2 regions of the Janibacter alittae genome follow, and region 1 is predicted to be linked to the other one. Evidence: riboswitches for the same ligand, from Rfam matches in the RefSeq annotation. Region 1 holds a riboswitch; the other holds the start of a gene.
The links. A riboswitch is a leader RNA that binds a small molecule or an ion and turns the genes downstream of it on or off. The one in region 1 is predicted to bind cyclic di-AMP.
Positions count from the first base shown of each region.

Region 1 (15,750 bases):
CACGGTCTTCACCATCGCCCCGATCGCCTTCGGCCTGGACAAGTTCGCCAACATCCTCACGGACTGGCCGGGCTACCTCGCGCCGTGGATCGACGCGATCGTCCCCGGCACCGCCCAGCAGGCGATGTACGCGGTCGGCGTCATCGAGATCCTCGCCGGCATCGTCGTCGCGCTCGCCCCCCGCTACGGCTCCCTGCTGGTCTCGGCCTGGCTCGTGGGCATCATCATCAATCTGCTCACCTTCAGCGGCTTCTACGACGTCGCCCTGCGTGACTTCGGCCTGCTCGTCGGCGCGCTCGCGCTCGCCGCGCTGGCCTGGTCGGGCACGTCGGAGCGGGCATGAGCCGCGCGAGAGCCCTCCGGCCCGAGGGTGTCGACGATGTCGACGGCCGACCGGGGGTGACGCGACCCCACCTGCGGGTCGCGGGCTCCCGCCCGGCCATCGACGCCGCCGCGGCGGAGACTGCCGCGGACGCCCTGCTCACGGCCCTCGGGCTCGACACCACCTCCGAGCACCTCGCCCGCACGCCGCATCGCATGGCGCAGGCGCTGATCGAGATGACGAGCAGCGAGGACTTCGAGCTGACGACCTTCCCGAACGACGAGGGCTACGACGAGCTCGTCCTCGTCCGCGACATCCCCGTCCAGTCGGTCTGCGAGCACCACATCCTGCCCTTCACCGGGGTCGCCCACGTGGGCTACCTGCCGGGCCGGCGCATCCTCGGCCTGTCGAAGTTCGCGCGGATGGTCGAGTGGCACGCCCGCCGCCCACAGACCCAGGAGCGGCTCACCCACGAGGTCGCCACCCACCTCACCGACGCCCTGCGGCCCCGCGGGGTCGGGGTGGTCGTCCACGCGGAGCACACCTGCATGTCCTTGCGCGGTGCGAAGGTGCCGGGCACAGTGACGAGCACGTCAGCACTCTTCGGCCGGCTCCGGGAGGATCCGCGCAGCCGGGCCGAGTTCCTCGAACTCACCAGGAGCACGCCATGACCATCGCCATCATCGGGGCCGGCCTCACCGGCGCCAGCGCCGCCGCCGAGCTGCGCGATCAGGGCTACGACGGCGACATCGTCCTCGTCGGCGCCGAACCCCACGCCCCCTACGAGCGCCCGCCGCTGTCCAAGGACATCCTCCTGGGCACCGGCACCGCCGCGGACGCCGCCGTCAAGGACGCCGACTGGTACGAACGGCAGCGGATCGAGCTGATCACCGGGAGCGTGGTCGGCGACCTCGACCCGGCCGCGCGGACCCTCGCCGTCGACGGCCGCACGATCGGCTACGACGAGCTGCTCGTCGCCACCGGTGCCACCTCGCGGCACCTGCCGATGGTCGACGAGTCCGGGGCCCCCTTCGCCTACCTGCGCACGATCGAGGAGTCCGAGGCACTGAGGAAGAACCTCTCCGGCCGTCTGCTGGTCATCGGCGCCGGCTGGATCGGGCTCGAGGTCGCCTCCGCGGCCCGGCAGGCCGGCGGCACGGTCACCGTCGTCGAAGCAGCAGCGACACCGCTGGCCGGCCCGATCGGCGAGCAGATGGCCGAGGTCCTCGCCGGTCTGCACCGCGAGCACGGGGTCGATCTGCGCACCAGCACGACCGTCACCGCCATCAAGCGCGGCGAAGGGGGCGCCCGAGCCACCCTCTCCGACGGCACCGAGGTCGTCGCGGACATCGTCCTCGTCGCGATCGGGGCACAGCCCGAGGTCGCGCTGGCCGAGGCAGCCGGCCTGGAGGTCGACAACGGGATCGTCGTCGACGAGCGGCTGTGCACCAGCGATCCGCACGTCTTCGCCGCCGGTGATGTCGCCAACCACGCCCACCCGACGCTGGGCCGGATCCGGGTCGAGCACTGGGACAACGCGATCCAGCAGGGACGCCACGCGGCCCGCAGCATGCTCGGTGGCCGGGAGCCGTACACCCGTCAGCCGTACTTCTTCACCGACCAGTACGACCTGGGCATGGAGTACGTCGGCCACCTCGGACCGGACGGGGCCGACGAGGTCGTCATCCGCGGCGACCGGGACAGCCGGGTGCTCAACGCCCTGATGATCAGGGACGGCGTGGTCGTGGCGGGCATGCACACCAATGACTGGGACGCCACGGACCACCTGCGCGCGTGCGTTGGGTACGAGGCCACCGACGCACTGCGCGACGTGTCGATCCCACTGGGTGACGCCGTCGAGTGAGGATGCGGGGACGACCCCGGGTGGAGGTGGGCGCGCGGACGAGCCATGAGCGCGTCGACCGTCACCCGTCGACGCACGAACCTCGGCCGGGTCAGACCGCCGGGGTGCGCAGGATCTTGGCCATCGCCTTGCCCTTGGCCAGCTCGTCGACGAGTTTGTCCAGGTAGCGGATCTGCTGCATGAGCGGGTCCTCGACCTCCTGGACCTTCACGCCGCAGACGGAGCCGGTGATCAGGCAGGCGTTGGGGTTGAGGGTGGCATCGGCGAAGAAGTCCTCGAAGGTCGTCTCCTCGTCGAGGTGGCGCTGCAGCTGCTGCTGGTCGAAGCCGGTCAGCCAGCGGATCACCTCGTCGAGCTCGGCCGTCGTGCGGCCCTTCCGCTCGACCTTGGTGACGTAGTGGACGTAGACGGAGGCGACGCTCATGGTGAAGACCTTGTTCATGACGTGACGGTACCGACCCCACCATGCCGGTACGCGAGGACTCCTCCGCGCGACAGTGGGCCGCTCTGCGCCTCGCGCCGATCGGACGCGAACACGGAAGGGACTCCTGGTCACCGGCGCCCCCTGGTTCTTGGAGATCGTGCACCAGGAGTCCCTCTTGTGCACGGCCCTCAGGCGGGTGGCAGCAGGTCGGGACGGTCGAACATCTGCGCGGTCGCGCGGGCGCTCGGCTGCCCGGCGTCCGGATCGGCGCCCCCCTCCAGCAGTGCGGCGACGACCTCGTCCTCCCCCTTGAAGACTGCCCCGGCCAGTGGGGCCTGGCCGCGGTCGTTGAGGGCGTCGACATCGGCTCCGCGCCGCGCCAGGTCGCTCACCAGGCCGGCGTGGCCGTGGTAGGCCGCGAGCATGAGCAGGGTGTTGCCGCTCGGGTCGGTCAGGTCGATCGGTGCGCCGGCGTCGAGGTAGGCACCGAGCTGCTCCCCGCGCCCCTCGCGCGCCATGTCGAACAGCTGGTGGGCGAGCTCGATCGCTGCGTCGGGGAGATCGCTCATGAACCCAGTGTGCCGGTCGGTGACCGGGTATTGTCACTACTGAACTCGTAGTTAATACAAGGAGGGCGCGATGAGCGGCGTGGCCGAGGACCTGAAGACGCAGCACGACAGCATCGACGAGCGGCTCGCCGAGTTCGTCGCGGGTCTGGACGAAGGGGAGGTGCGGGCGGGGACCTTCCGCGCGTCGGCGAGGGAGCTGCGTCACCACATCCACGTCGAGGAGGCCCACCTCTTTCCCCCGCTGCGTGCGGCCGGCATGATCCCACCGGTCCTGGTCATGCTCCGTGAGCACGGGGAGATCTGGGGGACCCTCGACACGGTCGACGGTCTCCTGGCCGATGACCGCCCGGACGTGACCTCCCTTCGTCGGGAGTGCGATCGCCTGACCGCGCAGCTTGCGGCGCACAACCTGAAGGAGGAGCAGATCCTCTACCCGGCGGCGGACGAGAGCCTCGCGACCGAGGAACTGGACCAGGTGGCGACGTCGCTCGTCGACGGGGACCTGCCCGAGGGGTGGCGCGCCGAGATGGCCCCGGCCTGACGGCGGGCAGCGCGTCGGCGCGCAGCGGCACGATCGCGACGCACCGACCGGGTCCGGTCACCAGGGCAGGACGTTGCGCATCCGCGCGTGCGCCAGCGCGGCCCGCGCCGCATTCGCTCCGGGAGCGCCGTGGACCCCGCCGCCCGGATGGGCGGAGGCCGACCCGAGGTAGAGCCCCGTGATCCCGGTCTCCGCCCGGCCGGCGCCCGGTACCGGCCTGAAGACGAGTTGCTGGTGCAGCTGCGCGGTGCCGCCGTTGAGCGCCCCGCCGATGAGGTTGGCGTCGTGGGCCTCGAGCTCGTGCGGCCCGAGGATGCGCCGCGTGACGACCCGTGAGCCGAATCCGGGTGCCAGCTGCTCGATCCGCTCCTGCATCCGGTCGGCGAAGCGCTCGCAGTCGTCACGGTCCCACTCACCCCGGATGCCGCTGTCGCCCGCGTCGGTGCGCGTCTTCTGCGGCACGTGGGTGTATGCCCACATCGACTCCGTGCCGGCCGGTGAACGGGTGGGGTCGGTCGTGGTCATCTGCCCGGCGAGCATGAAGGGCTGCGCCGGGACCGCTCCCGTCGAGACCTGCTGCAGCGACTCGGTCATCTGCTCCAGGGAGTCGGCGATGTGGACCGTGCCCGGGGCAGAGGAGGGCGCGGACGCCCACGGAACCGGACCGTCGAGCGCCCAGTCCACCTTGACCGTGGCGGGGTCCAGGGCGAAGTGCTCCATCCCCTTCGCCACCCTCGCGGGGACGTCCTGCGCGTCGAGCAGACTCCCGTAGAGCGCGGGTGCGCTCACCGTCGCGACGACCGCTCGGCCGGCGGCGATGGCCTCACCCTCGGCGGTGCGCATACGCGCGACCCGGCCGTCGATGACGTCGATGCCGGACACCCGTGTACCACGGCGGATCTCGCCGCCGCGGGACTCAAGACGCCGGGCGAGGGCCAGCGTCAGCTGGTGCGCGCCACCCTCGGGGACCGGGTAGCCCACCGTCTGCCCGAGCATCGTGAGCATCAGGGCCATGAGCGAGGACCCCGGAGAGTCGAGCGGGATGTCGGCGTGCCCGGCGTTCCCGGCGAGGAGCAGCTGCGGGGAGCGTCCGCCGAAGCGGTCGCGCACGAGTTGCTGCACCGGGGTCAACAGGTCCCTGACGAAGCGCAGCCCGCCGACTCCGGGCAGCCGGGGGAGCCCGCCCGCCGTTGCGCGTACCGGAGGGAAGGGGGTGAGCAACCCCCTGACGAGGTGGTCGCCGATCCGGTCCCACTGCTCGCACAACCGCAGCCAGGCGTCGCCGTCGCCGCGGTGTTGTCCCTCCATCGACGCGGCGGTGACCTCCCGGTCTCGGTGGAGCAGCGCCCACTCGCCGTCACGAGTGGGGTGCCCGAGGACGGCCGGCGCCTGCCGCCACCGCAGCCCGTGGTCCTCGAGGTGGAGCGAGGTGATCGCCGGTGAGGCCGCGGCGAGCGGGTAGAAGGCACTGCCGGTGTCGTGGACGAAGTCCGGATGGACGTCGCGCGAGCTGTGCACCGCACCGCCGACCTCTGGTGCGGACTCGAGGACCAGCACCGACCACCCGGCGTCGACGAGGTGGTTGGCGGCGACGAGACCGTTGGGCCCGGCACCGATGACGACCGCGTCGGGTGCTGTGCTGGTCATGAAGCCATCCTGCTACGCCGTCAGACCGATCGGGCGGCGCGGCCCTCGACGAGGAGCTCGAGCCGACGGAGGGTCTCCTTGTTGCGCCAGGAGATCCCGATCCCCATGACCACTGCGGGCACGAGCCGACCGGGACCGGAGACGACCTCCTCGACGATGGTCACCTCGCTCTGCCGGCCGGAGGGAGCCACGGTGATGAGGACCTCTGCCTCGCCCATCGGCCATGCCCGGGCCCGCAGGCGCAGCGCCGTTGCCTCTTCGGAGGCCAGCACCTCGGTGTCGTCGTCGATGACGCCCGGCCACACGCCGACGGAGTGGTGGATGCGACTTCCCGCTGCCGGCCAGCTCGGCTCCACGTCGCGGATCCGGCAGGCACCGACGACCCACAGCGGGAAGAGCCACCCGTCGGCGAGCACCTCCCAGACGGCGCCGGGTGGGGCATCGATGACGATCGAGTTCTCTGGCATGGAGCGCTCCACGGTAGGCAGGGGGACCCCCGACCTACCCGTGCCGGGGCCCATCATGCGGGAACCGTGGCGTCGCGCGGGGGTCTCAGGGTTTGCGGGCGACCGCGAGGAAGACGGGATAGGTGGCGTCCTCGCGGGTGATCGAGGAGCAGTCCGAGACGGTGACGTCGGTGAACCCGGCCCGCTCCACGGATGCCTGCAGGCTCACCCGGTCGAAGCCGTGGTGCCCGTCGAAGTCGTGCCCGTGGAAGGAGCCGTCCTCCGCGTCGAGGTCGGCGATGCACAGGTGACCGCCCGGGTCGAGCATCTCGAAGAAGGCGCCGAGCACGACGTCGAAGCTCTTCACGTGGTGCATGACCATCGAGGAGAGGATCAGGTCGTAGTGGTCGGTCGGGACCGGGTGGGTCTCCAGGTCGAGGTCCGAGACCCGGGTCGGCGAAGGGAGGACCCCCGCCTCGACCTTGTCGGCGAGCACCTGACGCATGCCGGAGGAGCTGTCGGCCAGGGTGAGGGTCGGCTCGACGAGGTCGTCGAGCAGCGCGATCGTGACCAGGCCGGTGCCCGCGCCGTACTCGAGCACCCGGCTGCGTGGGGCCAGCGGCACTGCTGCGGCGATGCCGCGGGCGACCTCACCCGACTGGCGGGCCTTGTCCGGGTCCTCGTCCCAGGTGGCGGCCTTGTCGTCGAAGTTCCCCGTGCCGGTGTGTCCCGCGTGGTCGTGTTCCGTCTGTTCGCTGCCCATGCCCCCTAGCCTGCCATCTGCCGCGGACCGCTCGGTCTGCGCAGGAGCCCAAGCAGTTGCGCGGCATTGGTCCGGGGGTTGCAAGAGCCCGGGCAGTTGCGAAGGGCCCCGACCGTTGCCGGTCGGGGCCCTGCGAGGATCGGATCAGAAGCGACCGTACGTCACGTTCGCCGTCCAGATGTCACGCTTGGTGACGGTCGAGCCCTCCGTGCCGGAGTCGTACATCTGGCCGTCGCCCGCGTAGATGCCCACGTGGTAGGCCGGCGAGCCGAAGAAGACCAGGTCGCCCGGCTGCGGGTCGGACACGGGGGTGGCCGCGGCCTGCTGGTCGCCGGTCATCCGCGGGATGTCGATCCCGTGCTGGGCGAAGACGTACTGGGTGAAGCCGGAGCAGTCGAAACCGGAGGGGTCCTCGCCGCCGTAGACGTACGGGGTCCCGACGAGGCTCGCGGCCGTGCCCAGGAGCGAGCCGCTGTCGGCATCGCTCGCCACGGAGGTCGCCCCGCCGTTGCTCGCCACGGAGGTGGCCCCGCCGTTGCCCGCCACGGAGGTGGCCCCACCGCCGGAGGCGCTGGACGTGGACTCGGCCCCACCGTCCAGCCCCATCGCGGAGCCGGTCTCCGGGCCGACGACACCGTCGGCGGCGAGGCCGTTGTCGCCCTGCCACTCCTGGACGGCCGCCTCGGTCTCGGGGCCGAAGGCGCCGTCCTCGGTGGCACCGACCTGCTGCTGGATCTCGGTGACGACGTCACCCTCGTCGCCGAGACGTACGTCGTCGCTGAAGTTCGACGACCCGGTCGTGGCCGTGCCCGACGGTGCCGGCGCGCTGCCGGTCGGGCCCCCCGCGTTGGCGGAGGCGCTCGTCGCGGTCATGGTGGTCGCGCCCAGGCTGAGCGCGGCGGCGGCGACGAGGCCGACTCCGGCGCGCTGGGTCGTGGTCGGGGCCGTGCGGGGCGCGCGGTGGCTCCCGGCGTAGAACATGGTCATGGATTCTCCTCACGCCTGCGGACCGCCGGCTGTCGGCAGCCCGCTCCTGCCTGTGTCGAACAGGGGGCCGTCGGGTTCGGCAGGACGCGGCGCTCCCGACGGGGCTCTGGCGCATGCCGGAGCCGCGGACCACCGTAGGGCATCAGGTAACGAATCAATAACGACGGGGTGTCCGTGCCCGGACTCCCGATCGCCTCAGATGAACTCCGGACCGGCGATCCGGGCCTGGTCGGGAGGTCCGCCGGTTTCCCCGTGGACGCGGCGGAGCAGGTCGGCCATCTCCTCGTCCATCCGGGCCGCGGTCGAGGCCGCCTCGGTGATGCGCCGGCGCAGGTCGGCGGGGACGTCCCCCTCGTACTTGTAGAAGATCTTGTGCTCGGTGCTCGCCCAGAAGTCCATCGCGACGGTCCTGAACTGCACCTCGACCGGGACCTGCACTGCCCCGGAGGACAGGAAGACGGGGATCTCCAGGATGACGTGCAGGGAACGGTAGCCGTTCGGCTTGGGGTTGGCGATGTAGTCCTTGACGGTGCACACCGTGATGTCCGGTTGCTCGGTAAGCGAGTCGACGAGCCGGTAGACGTCGGCGACGAAGGGGCAGACGACGCGGATGCCGGCGATGTCGGTGATCGCCTGCCGCAGTGGCTCGATCTCCAGCTCGACACCCTGGCGGGCCGCCTTGGCGATGATGCTCTCGGGGCTCTTCAGTCGCGTGGAGATGTGCTCGATCGGATTGTCCTGGTGCAGCTCGGTGAACTCCTCGCGGAGGATGTCCAGCCGGGTCGCCACCTGCTCCATGCCGAAGCGGTACCCGAGCATCATCCGCGTGAAGTCCTCGCGAATCCGGGCAAAGCGGCGGACGGCCTCGTCGGACAGCTCGGGTGTCCCGCTCATGTCGTCTCCGCAGTATCGGTGTGCATCGGCCACCAGCCTAGGACGCGACGAAGAGGGGCCCCGTCGTGCTCCGGTCCCACCACGGACCCGGCCCGGACCCGGGACGGCGACGGGCCCCGACCGTGTGGTCGGGGCCCGTCGTCGTCGCAGGAGTGGATCAGGCGCGACCGTAGGTCACGTTCGAGGTCCAGATCGCCCGCTTGGAGACGGGCACGCGGGAGTTGCCGGAGTCGTACATCATGCCGTTCCCGGCGTAGATACCCATGTGGTACGCCGGGGCACCGAAGAAGACGAGGTCGCCCGGCTGGGGCGAGGACACGCGGGTGGTGGCCTGACGCTGCTGCTCGGCCGTACGCGGGAGGGAGATCCCGTGCTTGGCGAAGACGTACTGGGTGAAGCCCGAGCAGTCGAAGCCGCTGGGCGTGGTCCCGCCGTACCGGTAGGGCGTGCCGACCAGGCTGGCCGCAGTCGCCAGGACCGAGCTGGTGCTCGCGCTCCCGGAGAGCGAGGTGCGGTCGCTGTCGCGCGAGGCGCGGTCGGAGCTCGTCGAGCCGGTCAGGCCCATGACCGAGCCGGTGCGGGGGCCGACGACGCCGTCGACGGTCAGACCGTGGCCGGCCTGGTAGCGCTTGACGGCCGAGAGCGTCGCGGGACCGAAGACGCCGTCGGTGCCGGTGCCGACGACGCCCTGGATCTCGCGCACGAGCGAGCCGCGGTCGCCGTAGCTGACGACGCCGGAGAAGTTGGTGGTGCTGCTCGACGTGCGGGTCGACGCGCTGGAGCCCGACGTCGAGCCGCCCAGCCCCATCTCGGATCCGGTGCGGGGTCCGACGACGCCGTCGACGGTCAGGCCGTGGCCGGCCTGGTAGCGCTTGACGGCCGAGAGCGTCGCGGGGCCGAAGATGCCGTCGGCGCTGGTGCCGACCACGCGCTGGATCTTGCGGACCACGGAGCCGCGGTCGCCGTAGCTGACGATCCCGGAGAAGGTGGTCGTCGTGCTCGGGGCCGACGGGGTGCTGACGGTCGCCGGCGCGGCGGAGGCGCTGCCGGTGGTCAGCAGGGCCGGGGCGGTGAGGCCGAACGCTGCGGCCGCAGCGACGCTCAGACCGGTCTTGCGGAGGGTGGGCAGCTGCTGGGCGCGGTGGCGACCTGCATAGAAGTGGGTCATCGGTCTCTCCTGCGCCTGCGGGGTTAGCTGTCGGGTTGGGATGGAGACCACCCGTCCGGGCCCGGATGTCCGGGCCGAAGGACTTCACCCCGAGGCCTGTCGGCCAGAGGTCGTGGGTCCCCCGCTCCTGCCACTTCCTGTTTGTGCTGTTCCGATCCGGGTGGCAGGACTCGGCGACCAGAGCGGGCCTCCGCTGGGTGCGGCGGCGTGGACGAGACTAACCCATCAGGACACGAAATGGTCACGCTGGGGTCAAGAAATCTGAACACCGCGTTCAGGAAACGGCCAGACTCGCAGAAAGGCGCTATGGCGGAGGTCTGCGACCGTGGGCTGGTCGATCCTTCCGCTGGTGCGGAGGTGACCCGGCGGTGTTCCGGAGGGCATCCTGAACGCCGTGTCCGCCCCCTTCGTCCCCATCCGCACCGAGCGCCTGGTCCTGCGCCCCTACGTCGAGTCGGATCTTGATGCGTTGCTCGCCTACTACTCCCGCCCCGAGGTGGCGCGCTACCTGCTGAGCCGGCCGTGGACGCTGGAGTCCGGGCGGGCCGTGGTCGCCGAGCGGATGGGCGGTGTCGGTCTCGACACCCCGGGGCGGGCGCTCACCGTCGTCGTCGAGCACGAGGGGCAGGTAATCGGCGATGTCGGGCTGTGGGCCAGCGACGGGACCGGGACGAAGGGGGAGATCGGCTGGGTCTTCCACCCGGACGTCGAGGGGCAGGGGTTCGCGAACGAGGCGGCGCGGGCGATCCTCGAGGTCGGGTTCGGGCGGTACGGGATGCACCGCATCGTCGCGCAGCTGGACGCACGCAATACCGCCTCCGCGGCCCTGTGCGAGCGGCTCGGGATGCACCTGGAGGCCCGGCACCGTCAGGACTGGTGGAGCAAGGGCGAGTGGACCGATTCACTCGTCTATGCCGCTCTGGCCACCGATCATCCGCGCGACGTCGGCGACGCGATCGTCGTCAGCGCCGTGGTCCTGCGTGATGCCAACGGGTCCGTGCTCACCGTCCGCAAGCGGGGGACGACCTCCTTCATGCATCCCGGTGGCAAGCCCGAGGCGGGCGAGGCGCCGCCGCAGTGCGCGCTGCGCGAGGTCCTGGAGGAGCTCGGTCTGACGCTCGAGCCGCAGCTGCTCGACCTGGTCGGGGTGTACCGGACCGCCGCCGCCAACGAGGTCGGCCGCCCGCTCATCGCGAGTGTCTTCAGCCATCCCCACCTGTCGGCACGGTCCCGGCCGGATGTCGTCCCCGCCGCCGAGATCGAGGAGGTGCGCTGGCTCGATCCCACCGCCGACCTGCCCGACGACGCCGCACCGCTGCTGCGGCTGCTCGTCCACGACATGTCAACCGGCGCTTGACATGCTGGTCGATGTCAAGGCAGTGTTGACGCATGGCGACAACCACTCAGCGGACCCGGCGCCTCATGTGGGCGCTCCTGGCGGTGGGCGCGGTGGCGCTCTTCGTGAGCATCGATCTCGGCCCCGACGGATTCGTCGGCGGGGCGCTGCAGGGGGCGAGCTTCGCTCTCGCGCTGGTCGGGGCGTTCGTCCTCGGAATGCTCCACGGTGCGGAAGAGTCCGTGGCACGCGGGGTGGAGCCGGGCGCGTGGCTGCCGAGTCGTGACAGTGGGCGCTGAGCACGAGGCCCCCGCCCTGGCGCAGGCCCTGGGCGCCGCGATCCTGGCCGGCCTCGAGGTCGAGGACGGCCACCAGGACCACCTCGCGATCGTCCGGCGCGCAGCCGCCGCCGAGGACGAGGTCGATGCACTCCTGCATCACGCCGTCGGTGCGGCCAGGGGCGCCGGCCACAGCTGGGCGAGCCTCGGCGACGTCCTCGGGATGAGCAGGCAGGCGGCCCAGCAGCGCTTCGGCGCCCGCAGGGGTGACGCCCACGACGACGGGCGCAGCGACGGGCAGGAGCGGTGGCTCGGGCCGGTCACGGCCTTCGACGAGATGGCGGAGCTCGAGATCGCCGGTCGACAGGGATGGCGCACCGTCGGTGCCGGGATGCTCACGCACAGGGTCCGCCGCACGACCACCCAGTGGGAGCACAAGCGCGTGGTGTGGACCGGGCCCGTCCGCCGCTTCGAGACCGATGGCTGGCAGGTGGCGATCCGGGCCTTCCCGTGGATCTACCTCGTGCGCGACACGGGCGTGCCCGTCGAGGACGCCTGACGAACGGGCCGCATGCAGTCACTCGCCCGGGGTTTGGCGGTGACGGCGGGGGAGGAGTTGACTGGGGTCACTCCCTGCCCCGATGAGAGGAGCGCCCTCGTGCGCACCGTGAAGGCCTGGGCGGCCACGTCCGCCACCGATCCGTTGACCGAGACCACCATCGAGCGCCGCGACGTCGGTGAGCACGATGTCCTCATCGAGATCGCCTACGCCGGCATCTGCCACAGCGACATCCACACCGGTCGTAGTGAGTGGGGCCCGGCGAACTATCCGGTCGTCGTCGGCCACGAGATCGCCGGCACCGTCGTCGAGGTCGGGCCCGGCGTGACGAAGCACGCCGTCGGCGATCGCGTCGGCGTGGGCTGCATGGTCAACTCGTGCGGCGAGTGCGCGGCCTGCCTCGCCGGCAACGAGCAGTACTGCCCGAAGCAGGTCGGGACGTACAACGCGACCGACGTCGACGGGACGATCACCCAGGGCGGGTACTCCACCCACGTCGTCGTCACCGAGGACTTCGTGCTGCGCATCCCCGAGGGTCTGGCCCTCGACGTCGCCGCCCCGCTGCTGTGTGCCGGGATCACGACGTGGTCGCCGCTGCGCCGGTGGAACGTCGCAGAGGGCTCGAAGGTCGCCGTGGTCGGCCTCGGCGGACTGGGCCACATGGCGGTCCAGCTCGCGGTCGCGCTCGGCGCCGAGGTGACCGTGCTGTCCCAGTCGTTGAAGAAGCAGGAGGACGGGCTCGCGCTCGGTGCCACCGACTACCGGGCCACGAGCGACGAGACCACCTTCACGGACCTGCGCGGGCAGTTCGACCTGATCATCAGCACCGTCAGCGCTCCGCTGGACATCGCCGAGTTCATGTCGCTCCTGCGGCCCGAGGGGACGATGGTCAACCTCGGCGGACCACCGGAGCCGTTCGCGGTGCCCGCCTTCTCGCTGATCGCGGGGAGCAAGAACCTCGCCGGGTCGCTCATCGGTGGCATCCCCGCGACCCAGGAGATGCTCGACTTCTGCGCGGAGAAGGGCATCGGCTCCCAGGTCGAGGTCATCCCGGCGGAGAAGGTCAACGAGGCCTGGGAGCGCGTGCTGGCATCCGACGTGCGCTACCGCTTCGTCATCGACGCCGCGACGATCTGAGAGGCACGGGACCGGGCGAGGGCGGCCGCGCCTGCGCCGCCCGTCCTGGGCGGGTCGAGCCGACCTGACGGGTCCAGCAGCGGCTGACGGCCCGTCGGGGAGTACCGCGAGGGCGACCCGACCCTGTCCATCTGGCTCCCCGTGCCCGCCGGCACCGCCGTCGAGGCCCCGCTCGAGGTGCACGAGGTCCCGGAGCAGCAGGTCGTCATGGCCAGGGTCGAGGGTCCCTTCACGCTCATCGTCGGGGCGCACGCCGGGATCGAGGAGTTCGTCGCGGCGGAGGGCCCGGTGCCCGCCGAGCGCCACGGTCTCGACGACCCGATCGAGCGGCTCGGCTTCAACCGCTCCCTGAGTGACCCCAGCCAGACCGCACCGGAGGACCTGCTCACCGAGGTGTGCGTGCCGCTCGCCTGAACCGGACGCAGGGTCGGCCATGACAGGATCGCCGCATGCATACTCCCGTCCCGGACTACCTGGCGGAGGTCGCCGATGCGTGCGCGTCGTCGACCGGTGGCGAGCTGGCCTCGTACATCCCCGAGCTGACCAGGGTGGACCCGAGGTACTTCGGTCTGGCCATGGCCACGGTCGACGGCTCGATCTACTCGGTGGGCGATGGCGACGTCGAATTCACGATGCAGTCGATCTCCAAGGCCTTCGTCTACGGTCTGGCGATCCGCGAGCGGGGGTTGGCCGCCGTCCTGGAGAAGGTCGATGTCGAGCCCTCGGGCGACCCCTACGACGAGCTCTCCTTCGAGGCGAGCACCGGGCGACCCCGCAACCCGATGATCAATGCCGGTGCCATCACGGCCCACACGCTCGTCGGGAGGGACGGCATCGACGCCGGTGAGCGGTTCGATCTGATCCACCGCCTCCTGTGCGACCTGGCCGGTCGAGAGCTCGGGGTGGACGAGGAGGTCTGGCAGTCCGAGGTGCACACGAGCGACCGCAACCTCGCGATCGCCCACATGCTGCGCAGCAAGGGGCTGATCACCGACCCGGCGGAGGAGGTCATCAGCGCCTACTCCCGCCAGTGCGCGGTGCTCGTGACGGCACGTGACCTCGCGGTGATGGCGGCGACCCTGGCCAACGGCGGCGTGCAGCCGGTGACCGGCAAGCGCGTCTTCTCCGGTGAGCAGGTGCGCCAGCTGCTCTCGGTCATGCTCACCTGCGGCATGTACGACTCCGCCGGCGACTGGGTCTCCACCGTCGGGATCCCCGCCAAGAGCGGTGTCGGCGGCGGCATCATCGGTTCCCTGCCGGGGCAGCTCGGCATCTCGACCTTCTCCCCGCGCCTGGACCAGCACGGCAACAGCGTGCGCGGGATCGAGACCTTCGAGCGCCTGTCCGCCGACATGGGGCTGCACCTGATGGAGGTCGCCCCGCCGGCGCGCTCGGTCGTCCACGCAGTCCGTGTCGTCGGCGAGGGAGAGGACGCCGTGCGCGTCTTCGAGCTGTCCGGCCTGATCGGCTTCACCGCCGCCGAGCGTGTCCTGCAGTGGCTCAGCGAGGACCCGCCGCCGGAGCGCACCGTCGTCGTCGACCTGACCGAGGTCCACGACATCGAGAGCGTCGCCCGCAGGATGCTGCTCGAGGGGATGCGACGGATGCGCCTCGACGGCTACGTCGTGCACATCGTCGACAGCGGGGACGTCCTCCCCGATCCGGATCCCGGTGACGGCATCCTGCTCGGCCCGCCGCCGATGGCCATCTAGATGCTGCGTCGCCTGATCTACCCGGTGCCCGACTACGCCGGTACCGAGCACGAGACGACGACGGGCGGGACCCACCTGCTCCATCGCCCCGCGCCCCGGGGCGGGCGCACCGTGGTCTACCTGCACGGCAACGGGTCCGACCTCGCCTCCATCGCCCCGCTCGCGGAGCTCTTCGCCCGGCACGGTCTCGGCTTCGCAGCGATCGAGTACCCCGGGTACGGCCCGGCTGCCGGTCAGCGGATCTCGCAGGCGGGGATCCTCGCAGCCGCCGCGGACGGCCTCGACCACCTGCGCGAGGGCGGGCTCGCCGCCGCTGACACGCTGCTGGTGGGTGAGTCGCTCGGATCCGCGGTCGCCGCCCACCTCGCCGCGGACGGGCACCTGCAGGACGGCGAAGGGGGCGGCCGCCTGGTCCTCGTCTCGCCCTTCATCTCGATGACCGCGATGGTGCGTCGGGTGGTGCGCGCCTTCCCGCGCCTCCTCGTGCCGGACCGGTGGGAGACCGACGCGCTCGCCGACCGGGTCACGGTGCCCACGCTGCTCGTGCACGGCGCGCAGGACTCTCTCGTCCCCCCGCAGATGAGCGCGGTCCTCGGGTCGGTCATCCCGGATGCTCGCCGCGTCCTGGTCGAGGGGCGCGACCACAACACGCTGTGGGAGGCGCCGAGCGAGTGCCTCGACGTCATCGTCGACTTCGCTGGCTGACCGGCTCGCTCCCGTCGAACGTGCTGCGGCGATTCGTGTCCGGGCGCGGGAGCCCGGGCAGGTGCGACGGGGGGGTGCGGGCGGTGTCCGGTGCTCGAAAACCGGGTGTGGCGGTCCACCGGACGAGGGATAGTGTTCTGTGTATGGCGCAGACAGTTGGCTGGGCTTCGCACGCCGAGGCCGTGGACCGCCTCGTGCGGTCCCACGACGCGATCCCCCGCGGCGCACCGGTGCGCCTGGCGAAGAAGACCTCCAATCTCTTCCGGCCCCGCTCTGGCACCCACGCACCCGGCCTCGACGTCTCCGGCCTGACCGGCGTCATCGAGGTCGACGCCCGGCACCGCACCGCACAGGTGCAGGGCATGTGCACCTACGAGGACCTCGTCGCGGCCACGTTG
Region 1 is NZ_CP144913.1:3,161,186-3,176,935, reverse strand. Features, by position in the region: gene V1351_RS15310 (hypothetical protein) at 1-343, shown strand, start outside; gene folE (GTP cyclohydrolase I) at 340-993, shown strand; gene V1351_RS15300 (NAD(P)/FAD-dependent oxidoreductase) at 990-2,186, shown strand; gene V1351_RS15295 (DUF2200 domain-containing protein) at 2,278-2,628, opposite strand; gene V1351_RS15290 (ankyrin repeat domain-containing protein) at 2,799-3,179, opposite strand; gene V1351_RS15285 (hemerythrin domain-containing protein) at 3,250-3,720, shown strand; gene V1351_RS15280 (phytoene desaturase family protein) at 3,778-5,367, opposite strand; gene V1351_RS15275 (SRPBCC family protein) at 5,388-5,834, opposite strand; gene V1351_RS15270 (class I SAM-dependent DNA methyltransferase) at 5,920-6,576, opposite strand; gene V1351_RS15265 (C40 family peptidase) at 6,721-7,563, opposite strand; gene V1351_RS15260 (GTP pyrophosphokinase) at 7,759-8,457, opposite strand; gene V1351_RS15255 (NlpC/P60 family protein) at 8,615-9,625, opposite strand; cyclic di-AMP (ydaO/yuaA leader) riboswitch at 9,623-9,783, opposite strand; gene V1351_RS15250 (GNAT family N-acetyltransferase) at 10,020-10,982, shown strand; gene V1351_RS15245 (hypothetical protein) at 11,015-11,260, shown strand; gene V1351_RS15240 (hypothetical protein) at 11,244-11,798, shown strand; gene V1351_RS15235 (NAD(P)-dependent alcohol dehydrogenase) at 11,898-12,935, shown strand; gene V1351_RS15230 (GyrI-like domain-containing protein) at 13,077-13,349, shown strand; gene V1351_RS15225 (glutaminase) at 13,385-14,647, shown strand; gene V1351_RS15220 (alpha/beta hydrolase) at 14,648-15,352, shown strand; gene V1351_RS15215 (FAD-binding oxidoreductase) at 15,496-15,750, shown strand, end outside.

Region 2 (15,750 bases), 540 kb from region 1:
GGCTGCCCCCCTTCATCGGTTTCGTGGCCAAGGAGTCGTCCCTGACGGCGGCCGTCGAGTCCATCGGCTCCCCGCTCGGCCCCTGGGGCGGGGCCTTCCTGGTCGTCGGTCTCGGTCTCGGCTCGACCCTGACCGCCGCGTACTCGGCCCGATTCATCTGGGGCGCGTTCATGACGAAGTCGACGACGGGTGCCTCCGCCGGCCCCACCCCCTTCGCCGCCTCGAACGCACTGCTCATCGCCCCGGTGGGCCTGGCGGTCCTCACCGTGGTCGAGGGCTTCATGGGCGGGTGGTTGACCGAGACCTTCGCACCCCACGTCGAGACGCTGCCCGGCAGCACGCCGGAGGAGCTGGCCCTGTGGCACGGGTTCACCCCTGCCCTCGGCCTGTCCGCCCTGGCCATCGCCGGTGGCGCGCTCCTCTTCGTGTGGCGGGCCCCCTTCGCCCGCCTGCAGGCCGCCCTCCCCCACGTGGTCGATGCCGAGCGGGTCTACCAGCGGCTCATGCGCGCCCTCGACCGCTTCGCCGTCGAGATCACCGCGCTCTCCCAGGGCGGGTCGCTGCCGACCTACCTCGGCACGATCTTCGCCGTCGTCATCGTCCTACCCGGCATCGTCGCCGCCTCCGCCCTGTCCGGGTCGTCGGTGCGGCTGTGGGACAACCTCACCCAGGTCGCCGTCGCCCTCTTCATCATCGCGGCCACGATCCTCGCGGTCCGCTCGCGCAACCGTCTGCAGTCGGTGATGTTCGTCGGGCTCACCGGGTACGGTCTCGCGCTGCTCTTCCAGGTGCACGGCGCACCTGACCTGGCGCTGACGCAGATCCTCGTCGAGACCTTCTCGCTCGTGCTCTTCGTCCTCGTCCTGCGCAGGCTCCCCACGGACTTCCGCCACCGTCCCCGCACGACCCGCCGCCCCTGGCGTCGCTACTGGCGCATGGTGCTGGCCGGCAGCCTCGGCGCCGCGGTGAGCATCCTGACCGTCGTCGCCGCCAACGCACGGCGCGAGGCGCCGATCTCCACGGCCTTCCCGGAGGAGGCCTACGAGTTCGGTCACGGTCGCAACGTCGTCAACGTCACCCTCGTCGACATCCGCGCCTGGGACACCCTCGGCGAGATCACCGTCCTCGTCGCGGCCGCGGCCGGCATCGCCAGCCTCGTCTTCCTGCGCTCCCACGAGATCGAGCGCACCTGGACCCGCCGCGGTGACTACGAGAAGACGGTCGCCTCGACCATGCCGCGCGAGCGCCGCTCGGTCATCCTCGAGACCGCCACGCGACTGGTCTTCCACGTGATGATCGCGCTCTCGCTCTACCTGCTCTTCGCCGGGCACAACCAGGCAGGCGGTGGTTTCGCCGGAGGCCTCACCATGGGGCTCGCGCTGCTCGCCCGGTACCTCGCCGGGGGCCGCTACGAGCTCGACCACGCCGCCCCCGTCGACGCCGGCGCCGTCCTCGGGGCCGGCCTGGCCGTGTCGGCGATCTCCGCGCTGCTCCCCCTCGCCTTCGGTGGGACCGTCCTGCAGTCCTACGTCCTCGACGTCACCCTGCCGCTCTGGGGCGAGGTCACGTTCGTCACCGCGCTGGTCTTCGACATCGGCGTCTACCTCATCGTCACCGGGCTCGCGCTCGACGTGGTGCGCTCCCTCGGCGCCGGCGTGGACCGACACGCAGAGGAGGACCAGGTCGCCGCATGAATGCCATCGAACCCAGCCTCACCCTCGTCATCGTCGCCGGAGTGCTCGTCGCCGCCGGGGCGTACCTCCTCCTGGAGCGCGCCCTGACCCGGGTGCTGCTCGGCATCGTGCTGGCCAGCAACGGCGTCGCCGCCCTGTACCTCGTGGCCTCCGGCCCGGCGAAGGGGGCGGCCTTCGTCGGCGCCCGACCGCCTGAGGAGATGAGTGATCCCCTGCCGCAGGCGATGGTCCTCACCGCGATCGTGATCGCGCTGGCATCGGTCGCCTTCGTGCTGTCGCTGGCCTACCGGCAGTGGCGCATCACCGGCAGCGACGACGTGCCCGACGACGCCGAGGACGAGCTGATCAAGCGGCTCGCCGAGCGTGACCAGACGTCGAGCACCTACGACCCGGACACCCAGTCCACCACCGAGGCAGACGAGGAGGACGCCACCGCATGAGCATGGTCAACGTCCTCCCCCTGCCCGTGCTGCTCCCGCTGCTCGGCGCGGCCCTGACCCTCGTGGCCCGCCGCTCCCAACGGGCCCAGCTGGCCATCAGCCTCCTCGTCCTCAGCGCCAGTCTCGCCGTCGCCGTCCTGCTGATGTGGCACACGCACACCGAGGGGCCGATGGCACTGTGGCTCGGGGCGTGGCGGGAACCGCTGGGCATCGCCCTCGTCGCCGACCGGCTCTCGGCGCTGATGCTGCTGGTGAGCAGCTTCGTCATCCTCAGCGTGCTGGTCTTCGCCATCGGGCAGGGAGTGGCCGACGGTGACGAGGGCTCTCCACTGGCGATCTACTTCCCCACCTACCTCGTCCTCTCGGCAGGCGTGTCCAACGCCTTCCTCGCCGGGGACCTGTTCAACCTCTTCGTCAGCTTCGAGATGCTGCTCTTCGCCTCCTTCGTGCTGCTCACGCTCGGCGGCAGCGGCACGCGGATCCGCGCGGGGACCACCTACGTCATCGTCTCGATGGTCTCCTCCTTCCTCTTCCTCGTCGCCGTCGCCGGCGTCTACGCGGCCGCCGGCACGGTCAACCTCGCCCAGCTGTCCATGCGCCTGCCGGACATCGACTCGACCGTCGCGCTGGCCCTGCAACTGCTCCTGCTCACCGTCTTCGGGATCAAGGCCGCGATCTTCCCGATGTCCGCCTGGCTTCCGGACAGCTACCCCTCGGCATCCGCCCCGGTCAGCGCGGTCTTCGCCGGCCTGCTGACCAAGGTCGGTATCTACGCGATCATCCGGACCCAGTTCCTGCTCTTCCCGGACTCCCCGCTGGAGCACCTCATCATGGGCGCCGGCCTGGTGACGATGCTCGTCGGCATCCTCGGGGCGGTGGCCCAGCCGGGCATCAAGAGGATGCTCTCCTTCACCCTGGTCAGCCACATCGGCTACATGCTCTTCGGCATCGGCCTGGCCACCGAGGCGGGGCTGTCGGCAGCCGTCTTCTACATCGCCCACCACATCACCGTGCAGACGGCGCTCTTCCTCATCGCGGGCCTGATCGAGCGTGCCGGTGGCTCCACGATCATCGACCGGCTCGGTGGTCTGGCCGCCGGTGCGCCGGTCCTGGCCTTCCTCTTCTTCGTGCCCGCGATGAACCTCGCCGGCATCCCGCCCTTCTCCGGCTTCGTCGGCAAGGTCGCGCTCATCCAGGCCGGTGTCGAGGTCGGTGGACCGACGGCGTGGCTGCTCGTCGTCGGCTCGGTCGTCACCTCCCTGCTGACCCTCTACGCCATCGCCAAGACGTGGAGCTACGCCTTCTGGCGGCCACGACTGGACGGCGCGGAGCACCAGACGCTCGAGATGCCGGCTCTCACCCCCTCCTGGGGCCGCCTCAGCGATGCCATCGGGGCCACGGTCGCCGCGCAGCGCCCGCAGACGCCGATCACTCCCCCGACCAGGCCGGTCGCGGTGCGTCGCGACATGCCACCCGCGATGTTCGGCGGGGCCACCGCTGTGGTCGCCTTCAGCATCGGCCTCTCCCTCTTCGCCGGTCCGCTCTTCCGCTACACGGATGCGGCCGCCGAGCAGATGATCGCCCGCGACGCCTACGTCCGGGTCGTGCTGCCGATCGAGGAGGGACGATGAGCGCCCGCCGGATCTCTCGGCGCCTCTCGGCGCGAACCCGTGGTGGATTCCAGCCACGGGCCATCATCGCGCTGGCCGTCGTCTGGGTACTGCTGTGGGATCGGATCACCCTCGGCAACGCCGTCAACGGCCTGATCATCGGTGCGGTGATCACCCAGATCTTCCCGCTGCCGTCGATCCAGTACTTCGGGCGGATCCACCCCTGGCGTCTCCTCGTGCTCACCCTTCGCTTCTTCGTCGACCTCGTCAGCGCGGCGATCGAGGTCAGTATCGCCACGCTCGACCGCCATCCGCCCAAGGGCGGGTCGATCGTCGAGGTGCACCTGCGGGTGCGCAATGAGCTGTACATGACGATCATCTCCGCGCTCGTCTCCCTGGTGCCCGGGTCGATCGTCGTCGAGGCCCGTCGCACGGCCAACGTCCTGTACGTCCACGGCTTCCACGTCACCACCCCCGAGGGGCTCGAGGAGCTGCGCCGGGACGTCCTCGCCGTCGAGACCCGCGTCGTGCGCGCGCTCGGGTCCGACGAGGAACTCGAGGCCGTCATGGGCGCCACCGAGAAGGAGACGGCATGAGCATCATCCTCGGTCTCGCCATGGGGCTGCTCCTGGGGGCCGCCGGCCTCGCCCTGACCCGCGTCGCCCTCGGCCCCACCAACCTCGACCGGGCCCTGTGCCTGGACGTCATCATCGTCATCATCACCGGCATCCTCGCCACCCAGATCGTGCGCACCGAGGACGCCTCCTCGCTGCCGATCCTCGTCGTCTTCAGCCTCACCGGCTTCGTCGGCTCGGTGTCCGTGGCCCGCTTCATGGGCCGGAAGGAGGACCCGGAATGAGCTGGACCGCCCTCCTGGACATCGCCGGCGCGCTCTCGCTGCTGCTCGGTGCCCTGCTCGCGTTCATCGGGGCGGTCGGCTTGGTCCGCCTGCCCGACCTCTTCGCCCGCATGCACTCCGCCACGAAGCCGCAGACGCTCGGCCTGCTGCTCATCCTCCTGGGGCTGGCCCTGACGGTGCGCACCTGGGGCGCCGTGGCCACGCTGCTCATCGTCATCGGCGCCCAGGGCCTCACCGCCCCGGTCGCCGCCCACATGCTCGGTCGCGCCGGCTACCGCAGCGGCACCACCGAGGACGACCTGCTGCACATCGACGAGCTGGGCGAGGCCTACCGCCGCATGCAGCGATGAGCGGCTGCCCCGCCTGAGCGGACGGAGGGGCGGGGTCGCCCGACTCAGGCCGCCGTCCGGTCACCTCGAGACACGACGAAGGGGGCGAAGGGAGAGTCTCCCTTCGCCCCCTTCGTGCAGGTCGATCAGACGCGGCCGTAGCCGGAGACGCCGCTGAAGACCGGACGGATGGAGACCGACTTGCCGCTGCTGGGAGCGTCGATCATCATGCCGTCGCCGAGGTAGATGCCCATGTGGTAGGCGGGCGACCCGAAGAAGACGAGGTCACCCGGCTGCGGGTCGGACACGGGCGTGGTGGCCGCCTGCTGGGCGGTCGTCGTACGGGGCAGGGAGACGCCTGCCTTGCCGAAGACGTACTGGGTGAAGCCCGAGCAGTCGAAGCCGGACGGGCTGGTGCCGCCGTAGACGTAGGGCGTACCGATGTACTGCTTGGCGATGCCGATGACACCGCCCGAGGACGGCGCCGGCGCCGGCGCGGGGGCACTCGACCCGGACGAGCTGCTCTGCGCGGGGGCCTGACGCTCCTGCGAGCGGCTCGGCGCGGACTCCTGGCGCTCCTCGGTCTGCTCCTGGGTGGCCTGCTGCTCATCGGCGGCCTGCTCGTCGGCGGCCTGCTCGGCAGCAGCCTCCTGCGCGGCCTGACGCTCGGCCGCCTCGCGCTCGGCGCGCTCACGCAACTCCGCCTCGGTGGGGCCGGTCGGCTTGGCGACCGGCTCGACGCCGACCTTGCCGAAGGACGTCGCGGCCTTCTTGGAGGACTTCGCCGCCGGCGCGGTCACGGCGGCGGTCTGCTCCAGCGCCACGACGGCCCGCTCGGACCCGCTGGCCTGCAGGGCGCTGGCGGCCTGCGGCGTGGGCTCCGTGGTGTCGAGGGGGCTGGCCTGCGCGGGGATGGCGATCGCGGCCACGAGACCACCTGAGGCGGCCAGGACGGCCGAGCCCTTGGCCAGCGGCGTGCCGGCCTCGGTGATGATCTGGCCGATCTCGGTGGCCGGGTTGTAGCGGCCTGGGGCGCGGTGGCGCCCGACGTTGTGGGACACAGTTTTCTACCTCTCCCGCCTACGAGGTCAGCTGTCGGGTTCGGGCCAGAGGTGCGGCCCGGTCCCGTGGCGACACGTCACCGGGGTGACCTGTCTCCGCGGGACTTCACCCCAAGGGGCATCTGCGATGGCCCGGTGTGGGTCCCCCGCTCCTGCCAAGCGGTGTTCGTCCAAACCCGTCAGTCGCGGTGGCAGGACTCGGCGCCGCTCGACGGATCCGCCCAGGGGAGGCGGACGACCCGACGGTACATGGCGATCACGGGGATGTCACGCCAAGGTCACGGAAGCCACCGGGGAAGGTCACGACCTCACCGGTGCACGGACTCCACGAAGACGTGGTCGGCGACGCCGCGGGGCAGCGACACCGCGTCGGCGGGGTCCGCTCCGTCACGCTGGACGACGACCCGCTCCTCGTCGTCGACCGAGACCTGGACGACCACTCCGGGGTGCAGCTGGGCAGCGGTGAGCAGGGACAGGGCGTCGGTGTCGACCTGCGCGGTCTCGCCGATGCGCCGCACTCGGAAGTCCCCCGTGTGGTCCTGCTCCACGATCTCGCTCAGGCTGGACAGGCCCTCCCGGTAGTCGATGACCTCGTCCTCTCCGCTGAGCAGCTCGTCCAGTCCGGGGATCGGCGTCCCGTAGGGCGACTCGCGGTGGTCGGGCAGGATCCCCAGGATCTTGCGCTCCACCCGCTCGCTCATCACGTGCTCCCACCGGCAGGCCTCCTCGTGGACGTGCTCCCAGTCGAGGCCGATGACGTCGACGAGCAGGCGCTCGGCCAGACGGTGCTTGCGCATCACGCGGGTGGCCAGCTGCTGTCCCTCCTCCGAGAGCACGAGCTGACGGTTGGTCCCGAGGCTGACGAGTCCGTCCCGCTCCATGCGGGCGATCGTCTGCGAGACGGTCGGGCCCGAGTGACCGAGGCGCTCGGCGATGCGCGCACGCATCGCAGGGATGCCCTCCTCCTCGAGCTCGAAGATCGTGCGGAGGTACATCTCCGTGGTGTCGATGAGATCCTTCACACGACCCATCATGCCCTGTCCGTCCAGTCTGCGGACCGGGCCGAAGGCCGCCGCGGCGATCCGCGTGGCCACGACGAAACAGTCGGCGCCGGCCACCGGCTCGTGGACCGTCTGCGACAGGTCGATAGGTTGGCGTGGTGCACACCACATCCATGTCAACGACCGTCTCCGACCGCCGGGCCGGCCCTCCGGGGTGCGGCAACGGAGGGTGGGTCTGCGGGCTGCTCGTGGAGCGCCTCGACGACCTCGTCCCGGCCGAGGGGAGCGCGGCATCGGCGACGGTGCGCCTCACCGCCCCCACCCCGCTGAACCGTCCGCTGCGCTGGGAGGTCGACGGTTCCGTCGCCGAGCCCGATGCGCTCGCCGTCCACCTCCTCCACGAGGACACCCTGCTCGGCACCGCGCGCCGCAGTGACGGGCACGGTCTGGATGTCCCTGCCCCGGTCACCCTCGAGGAGGCCCGCGCCGCTGCCGAGGCCTTCGACCGCACCGGTCACCCGTTCCCGGGCTGCTACGTCTGCGGCCCCGATGCCCCGGACGGCCTGCACGTCTACGCCAGCCCGGTCGACTCGCGACCCGGTCTGCTCGCCGCACCCGTGACGCTGGGCGAAGGGGGGTTGCCTCCCGTCCTCGCCGCGCTCGACTGCCCGGGCGCCTTCGCCTCCGGGATCGACGAGGACCCGTTGCTGCTGGGCACCTTCGTCGCGACGGTCCACGAGGAGGTGCCGGTGGGTCGCGAGCTCGTCGTGCTCGCCTGGTCGACCGGCCGCGAGGGCCGCAAGCGCTGGTCCGGCACCGCCCTCTACGACGGCGACCGGCTCCTGGCGAGCGCCGCCGCGACGTGGATCGCCGTGCCCCGCGACCTGATCCCGGGCACCGCACCCGCAGCCTGAACCCCCTTCGTCATCGAGGAGAACCCATGACCCGCCCGCTCGCCCTCGTCACCGGCGCCAGCTCCGGCATCGGCGCCGCCACCGCCCGCGCCCTCGCCGCGGCCGGCCACGAGGTGGTCTGCGCCGCCCGCCGCACCGACCGGATCACCGAGCTCGCCGCCGAGATCGACGGTCGTGCGGTCACCTGCGATGTCACCGACCCCGCCTCGGTGGCCGCGCTGGCCGCCGAGGTCGGCGACCGCCTCGACGTCCTGGTCAACAACGCCGGCGGCGCGTACGGCCTGGACCCGGTCGCCACGGCCGACGTCGAGGACTGGCGCACGATGTACGAGATCAATGTCATCGGCACCCTGCGCATGGTCCAGGCGCTGCTGCCCGCGCTCGTCACCGGCGAGGGCATCATCGTCAACGTCGGCTCCACCGCCGGCCGCGTCTCCTACGAGGGCGGAGCGGGGTACACCGCCGCCAAGCACGGCCTGGCCACGATGACCGAGACACTGCGCCTGGAGCTGGTCGACCAGCCGGTGCGGATCACCGAGATCGCGCCGGGGATGGTCCACACGGAGGGCTTCTCGCTCACCCGGTTCAAGGGTGACGCCGAGCGCGCGAAGCAGGTCTACGACGGCGTCGCCGAGCCACTCGTCGCGGAGGACGTCGCCGACGCCATCGCCTGGATGGCCACCCGCCCTCCGCACGTCAACGTCGACCTGCTCGTGATCAAGCCGCGTGCGCAGGCCGCCCAGCACAAGGTCCACCGGGAGTAGGAAGGAACGCAGATGCAGCGCTCGTCACCGAAGGTCCCCGAGTCCGTCTTCACCTACGCCGCACCGAAACTGAAGTTCGGTCCCGGCTCCGTCGACGAGATCGGCCACGACGTCGCCGCACTCGGCGCCCACACCGTCCTCGTGGTCACCGACCCGCAGCTGGTCGCGACCGGTCACCCGGAGCGGGTCGCGCAGTCGCTGCGGTCCGCCGGGTTGGCGGCGCAGGTGCACGACTCGGCCGCGGTCGAGCCGAGCGACGCGTCCCTGGCAGCAGCGGTCGAGAGGGCGAAGGGGGGACCCCGCCCCGACGTCGTCGTCGCCGTCGGTGGTGGGTCGAGCATCGACACGGCCAAAGCGGTGTCCCTGCTGCTGAGCAATCCCGGCGAGCTGATGGACTACGTCAACGCGCCGGTCGGCGGCGGGCGTGCTCCCGAGCACCCCGTGCTGCCGGTCGTCGCGGTCCCGACCACCACGGGCACGGGCAGCGAGTCGACGACGATCTGCGTCCTCGACGTGCTCGCCGCCAAGGTCAAGACCGGCATCAGCCACGAGCGGATGCGCCCGGTCCTCGCGGTCGTCGACCCCGAGCTCACCGCGACCCAGCCGCCGGGCGTGACCGCCTCGGCCGGGATGGACATCCTGTGCCACGCGCTCGAGTCGTGGACCGCCCGGCCGTACTCGAGCTATGAGCACAAGAGCGCCGAGCAACGGGTGCCCTACTGCGGGGCCAACCCGATCTCGGACCTGTACGCCGAGAGGGCGATGCGCCTGCTCGCCGGCGCCTTCCGGGGTGCGGTGGCCGGTGACGCCTCGGCACGCGACGACATGGCGCTGGCGGCGACCTTCGCGGGGATGGGCTTCGGCAACGCGGGCGTGCACGTGCCGCACGCCAATGCCTACCCCGTCGCCGGGCGCGTCCACGACATCGGTTCTCACTTCCGGCCCGTGGACTACGACGCGAGCGAGGCGATGGTCCCGCACGGGATGGCGGTCGCGTCGACGGCACCGGCGGCCTTCGAGATGACCTTCGACGCCGACCCTGAGCGGCACCTCACGGCGGCTGCCTGGCTGGACCCGCAGGGGCTGGATGCGCACGTCGCCGCTCCCCAGCGGCTGTCGGCCGTGCTGCGGCGGCTCATGCGCGACATCGGTCAACCCTCCGGCCTGGCGGAGATCGGCTACACCGACGCGGACGTCGACGGGATCGTCTCCGGGACGATGCAGCAGCAGCGACTGCTCGCCACCGCCCCGCGCGAGGTCACCGAGGAGGACATCGCCGACGTCATCCGGGCGTCGATGCACCACTGGTGAGGGGTCCGCTGGTGGTTCGCGGACAACGGGATGAGGGTGGCTCCAAGGACGAGCGCGATCCGCCACCCGCGGACCCACGATCAGGGCTGGAGACGCTGCACCCGCCAGGCGCCCGCGTCGTCGAGACCACCGTCACCCACGCGGGTCCAGCGGAAGCGGTCGTGCAGGCGGTTGCTGCGGCCGGCCCACGCCTCGAGCTCGTCGACGACGATCCGCCACCCGCCCCAGAACTGCGGCCGGGGCACGTCCTGCCCCTCGAAACGTGCCTCGATCTCGGCCCACGCCTGCTCGAGCGGCTCCCGGCCCTCGATGGGCGCGGACTGGTGGGAGACCCACGCGCTCAGCTGGGAGCCGCGGGGGCGGTCGGCGAAGTAGGCGTCGACCTCGCTCTCCCCCACGCGCTCGGCTCGCCCGCGGAAGCGGATCGCCCGGAACATCGACGGCCAGGTCAGCGTCGCGGCGATGACCGGCGCGGCCTGCAGCTGACGGGACTTGGTCGAGTCGAGGTTGGTGACGAAGCCGGGCCCGGCGGGGTCGAGGAAGCGCATGAGCACGGTGCGCACGTCCGGCCGACCGTCGGCGTCCACCGTCGCGACGGCGATGGACAGCGGCTCCGGGACGTCCCCGCGATCCACCTGCCGCGCGCGGGCGGCGTCGATCCACGTCGTCACCAGGGCGAAGGGGGTCTCCGGCACCTCTGCTTCGGCCAGGCCCTCCCCGGAGTAGTCGACGTGGTCCGGGCTCGGTGGGGTGCGCGGGATGATCCCGTCGGGGGAAGCGCTCATCCCGTCAGCGTAGGCGTCAGCGGTGGGCGGCCTCGACGAGACGCGGCGTCAACCAGGTCCACACCGTGGCGGCACCGGCCGGCGAGAAGTGCACCGTGTCCGCGTACAGCGGGATGCCGTTGACCTCGTCGGTGTAGCCGTCGGCGCACAGCGCGCCGTGCAGGTCGAGGAGATCGCGCTCGACGCCGTCGATCGGCTCGGCGCCCTCTCCCTCCCCCTTCGTCCACGCGGAGACGGTCTCGTTGACCCAGGCGATGTTGGCCGGATCGGAGATCGGGCCGGCGAACTGCCGCAGTGCGGGGTCGAGCTTGTTGGGGTCGACCTGCCGACAGGGCATCGTGGCGATCTGCACGTGGGTGACTCCGGCGTCCTTCGCCCGCTGCTCGATGTCGGTGAGAGTGCGCTTGATCAGCGCGGCGGCCCGCGGGGTGCGCGACTCGACGAGCTCGCCGTCGACCTCGTGGTCACCGATGAAATGGACGCCGGCGAGCACCAGGAGGCTCTGCGAGCCGGCTTCCTCGACCTGCGCGGGCCAGTCGTCGCGCCACTGCTCGCAGCCCTCGAACTCGGACATCGGCTCACCGTCCGCGATGAGTGGGGCGTCGATGAGGTCGCAGCCGATCCGGGCCTGGTTGCTCAGGGTCACCCCGGGATAGTCCTCGCCGCGCCAGCCCTTGGCCAGGGAGACCCCCACGGAGTCGCCGAGCAGAGCGACGTCGACCGGCGGCTCGGCGTCGGTGAACTCCCCGTCGGAGGCGATCAGCGGCGGCACGTCGAGGTCGGCCGTGCTCACCGGCCGGGTGAAGGTGAACGCCGCGAGCACTGCCACGACGGCGGTCGCGGCCACCGGAAGCGCCCACACGGGAACGCCGGCACGGCGCGCGGCTCGTGGACCGGCCGGGCGCCGACGCAGACCGGCGGGCAGCAGCACCCCGAAGCCGTGCTGGAGCACCGGAACCTCGAGCCACCGGAACGACACGAAGGCGACCCCGATCGTCACCGCGAGCTGGACGACCACCGAGACGGCGAGGGGCAGCCCCTCCAGTACCGGGCCCAGCCAGAGATGGATCGGCCAGTGGTAGAGGTAGAGCCCGTAGGTCATCTGGCCCAGCAGCACGGCCGGCGACCATCCGGCGATGCGGTTGATCAGCATCGGGCGCGGGTCCGTCGCGGTCATCCCCATCATCCCGGCGCCGACCGCGAAGAGCAGCATCCCGCCGCTGGTGAAGAGCCACTCGCTGCGCGGGCCCACGATGAAGAAGGCGGACAGGGAGATGGCGAACCCGAGCAGGCCGATCGCCTGCGTCACCGGGAGCGAAGGGCGCCGCCCCAGTCGGCCACGATGGTCCCGTCCGAGGAGCACGGCCATCCCCGCACCGACGAGGAGGGCTTGCGCACGGGTGTCGGTGCCGTAGTAGAGGCGCGAGAAGTCGACCCCGGAGCGGGCGAGGTGGGCGGCCCACCAGGCGGAGGCCAGGGCGAGCGCGGCGACCACGACGAAGCGACCGGTGCGGCTGCGCCGGAAGAGCAGGAAGAGCAGCGCCACGAGCGCCGGGACGAGCAGGTAGAACTGCTCCTCCACGCCGAGCGTCCAGGCGTGCCGCAGCGGCGATGGGTTGCCGACCTGCTCGAAGTACGCGTCCTCCAGGCTGACCAGACGCCAGTTCTGCACGAAGGCCAGCGTGGCGAGCACGTCCCCCGCGTCGCGGTGCCGGTTGGCGGCCCCGGCGAAGAGACCGGAGACGAGGATCGCCGAGCAGGCCACGAGCAGCGCGGGCAGCAGGCGCTCGGCCCGCCGTCGGTAGAAGCGCAGGACGTCGATGGTGCCGTTCTTGGCGAACTCGGAGATGAGCAGTCGCGTGATCAGGTACCCGGAGAAGGCGAAGAAGTGGTTGATGCCGACCCAGCCGCCGACGAGCGCCGTGACCCCGAAGTGGTAGAGCAGCACGAGGACGACGAACAGCCCGCGGTACCCGTCCAGGGCCGCGAGCCGCTGGGCGCCGGCGGAGGTGGTCAGCCCCCCGGTGATGCGGGTCAGGCTCATGGACCGGCCTGCTGGTAGTTCTCGCTGACCCGGCCCAGGAGGTAGTTCCAGATCATCGGGGTCGCCTCGGGCGAGAAGTGCAGGTAGTCGTTGAAGACCCGGATGCCGTCGATCGTCGACTGGTAGCCGTCGGAGCACAGCGCCTGGTGCAGGTCGATCAGCTCGACGTCGTCGTACTCGGCGGCCCAGTCCTCGACGAGGGTGTTGATCTTCACCGGCTCCTTGTACTCCTGCACGATCTTCGGGCTGGAGTCGAAGACGACGCGGAACTCCTCGGGGATCGACTCCTTGACCGGCTTGCGGCAGGGGACGTTGACCAGCTGCACCTGCTCGGCGCCGGCGGCCATCGCCTCGTCGTGCACCGTGTCGAGCCGGTCGGTGATCAGCTGGAGGTAGTCGTCGTCGTCGAGCCAGAGCCGCTCGCCGTCGACGACGTGCGGCACGGCCAGCAGCGGCGAGGCGAAGACGAGGAGGACGTCGTCGTCGGCCTGGTCGAACTGCTGGGGCCACTCCTTCTTCAACGCGACGCACTCGGGCTGGTTGCCCACCTGGAAGCCCGGCGCCCAGCTCATCGGCTCGGCGAGCAAGTCGCAACCCTCCTTGGCGTAGTTGTGCACGGTCACGCCGGGGAAGGCGCCCGTCGGGAAGCGGTCGGCGAGGTAGAAGGGGACGGAGTCGCCGTACACGCCGACGCGGGCCGGCTCCTTCGGCACGTACTCGGGCTGGTCCTCGACGATCGTCGGCGGCGGGCCGGCCGGGGCGGCCGCGATCGGCGGCGAGCCCGCGGTCTCGGGCGCGCTCTGTGCGACGGCGAAACCAGCGCCGGCCAGCACGACGATCGGCGTCACCACGGCCGCGGCGACGCCCGACGCGGACCGCACGGACGGGAAGAGGCCGCGCACCCCCTTCGCGATGATGGGACGCTCGACGTAGGTGTAGGACAGGTGGGCGATGCCCACGGTCAGCACGGCACTCACCGCGAAGTTCACGACCGCGCTGTCGCTGAGACGGCCGTTGCCGATGGCCAGCCAGATCGGCCAGTGCCACAGGTACAGCCCGTAGGACATGCGTCCGGCATGGGCCAGCGGCCGCCACCCGAAGACGGTGTGCACCCAGCTGGGCCGCGCGTCGACGCAGGCGATGACCAGCAGCGCCGAGCCGAGCGCGAAGAAGAACATGCCGCCGGCGTTGAACATCCACCCCGAGTACGGCCCGACGAGGAGGAAGGAACCGACGCTGGAGACCACGCCGACGATCCCGGCGGCGAGGACCACGGGCCCGGAGAAGGTGGGGACACGGCCGTTCGCCCCCGGGGCGAGCCACACGCCCAGGGCGGCGCCGATGAAGAGGGCCTGCGCGCGGGTGTCGGTCCCGTAGTAGACGCGGGGGAAGTCGCTGGCGTCGTGGAAGCCGAGCACCGCGGTCCACACCGCGCTCGCCACGGCGCCGAGGAGCAGCACGAGGGTGATCAGGCGGCGCGAGCGCGCGAGCACCATCAGCCCGAGGATGACGAAGGGCACGAGGACGTAGAACTGCTCCTCGATGGCCAGAGTCCAGGCATGGCGAAGGGGGGAGGCTCCCCCCCGGGTGCCGAAGTACTGGTCGCCCTCGGCGATGAGACGCCAGTTCATGACGTAGCCGAGCGTCGCCAGCACGTCGCCGCCGATCGTGCGGCGCACGGTCTCGTCGGCCCAGAGGAAGACATAGGTGACGATGAAACCGAGGACGAGGAAGAGCGCCGGCAGCAGTCGACGGGCACGGCGCTTGTAGAAGGCCATGGCGTCGATGTCCCCGCGGGTGACCTTCTCGTCCACGAGGATGCGGGTGATGAGGAAGGCGGACAGGACGAAGAAGAGGTTGATGCACACCCACATGCCCGCGAGCTGGTCCACCCCGAAGTGGTAGGCCATGAAGCAGAGCATGAAGAGGCCACGGACGCCGTCGAGCGCCGGGCTGTAGCCAAGGCGTGAGCGTGCCACCGCGCTCCTGTCGTTTCTCTCGTGCGGCGCCTTCGCCGGTCCTCGCGGCACGCCGTGGGTGGGCCTCGAGGAATGCTACCCGTCGGTTCCGAGAGGGACAGGGGGCGTGCGTCACAGCGTGGAGAGTGCACAATGGGCGCTGCAGACGCTGAACTGGAGGCACAACCATGTCCGACACCGATGTCAAGCACGGACTCGAGGGCGTCGTCGCCTTCGAGTCCCGTATCGCCGAGCCCGACAAGGCCGGTGGAGCCCTGCGGTACCGCGGGGTCGACATCAATGACCTCGTGGGCAAGGTCTCCTTCGGGCGGGTGTGGGGCCTGCTCGTCGACGACTCCTTCGACCCGGGCCTGCCGCCCGCCGAGCCCTTCCCGCTTCCCGTGCACAGCGGCGACATCCGCGTCGACGTCCAGTCCGCCCTCGCGCAGCTCGCACCGTTGTGGGGTTTCCGCCCCCTCCTCGACGTCGACGACACGCAGGTGCGCGACGACCTGGCCCGCGCGTCGGTCATGGCGCTGTCCTTCATCGCCCAGTCCGCTCACGGCCAGGACGAGCCGATGGTCCCGCAGGCCCGCGTCGACGAGGGGAGGAACATCGTCGAGCGCTTCATGATCCGGTGGCGCGGCGAGCCGGACCCGAAGCACGTCGAGGCGATCGACGCCTACTTCACCTCGGCCGCCGAGCACGGGATGAACGCCTCCACCTTCACCGCACGGGTCATCGCCTCCACCGGCGCCGACGCCGCAGCCTGTCTCTCCGGAGCGGTCGGCGCCATGTCCGGGCCGCTGCACGGCGGCGCCCCCTCACGTGCGCAGCACATGATCGCGGGCGTCGAGCGCACCGGCGACGCGACGAAGTACGTCAAGGACGCACTGGACAACAAGGAGCGCCTGATGGGCTTCGGCCACCGTGTCTACCGCGCCTACGACCCCCGCGCCGCCGTCCTGCGCGACACCTGC
Region 2 is NZ_CP144913.1:340,388-356,137, reverse strand. Features, by position in the region: gene V1351_RS01740 (Na+/H+ antiporter subunit A) at 1-1,694, shown strand, start outside; gene V1351_RS01735 (Na(+)/H(+) antiporter subunit C) at 1,691-2,134, shown strand; gene V1351_RS01730 (Na+/H+ antiporter subunit D) at 2,131-3,765, shown strand; gene V1351_RS01725 (Na+/H+ antiporter subunit E) at 3,762-4,340, shown strand; gene V1351_RS01720 (monovalent cation/H+ antiporter complex subunit F) at 4,337-4,603, shown strand; gene mnhG (monovalent cation/H(+) antiporter subunit G) at 4,600-4,953, shown strand; gene V1351_RS01710 (C40 family peptidase) at 5,079-5,993, opposite strand; cyclic di-AMP (ydaO/yuaA leader) riboswitch at 5,995-6,168, opposite strand; gene V1351_RS01705 (metal-dependent transcriptional regulator) at 6,302-7,015, opposite strand; gene V1351_RS01700 (hypothetical protein) at 7,168-7,908, shown strand; gene V1351_RS01695 (SDR family NAD(P)-dependent oxidoreductase) at 7,935-8,672, shown strand; gene V1351_RS01690 (hydroxyacid-oxoacid transhydrogenase) at 8,685-9,983, shown strand; gene pdxH (pyridoxamine 5'-phosphate oxidase) at 10,064-10,768, opposite strand; gene V1351_RS01680 (acyltransferase family protein) at 10,785-12,812, opposite strand; gene V1351_RS01675 (acyltransferase family protein) at 12,809-14,791, opposite strand; gene V1351_RS01670 (citrate synthase 2) at 14,959-15,750, shown strand, end outside.
Region 2: linked by a shared signal. The riboswitch ahead of V1351_RS01710 (C40 family peptidase) and the one ahead of V1351_RS15255 (NlpC/P60 family protein) in region 1 are both predicted to bind cyclic di-AMP.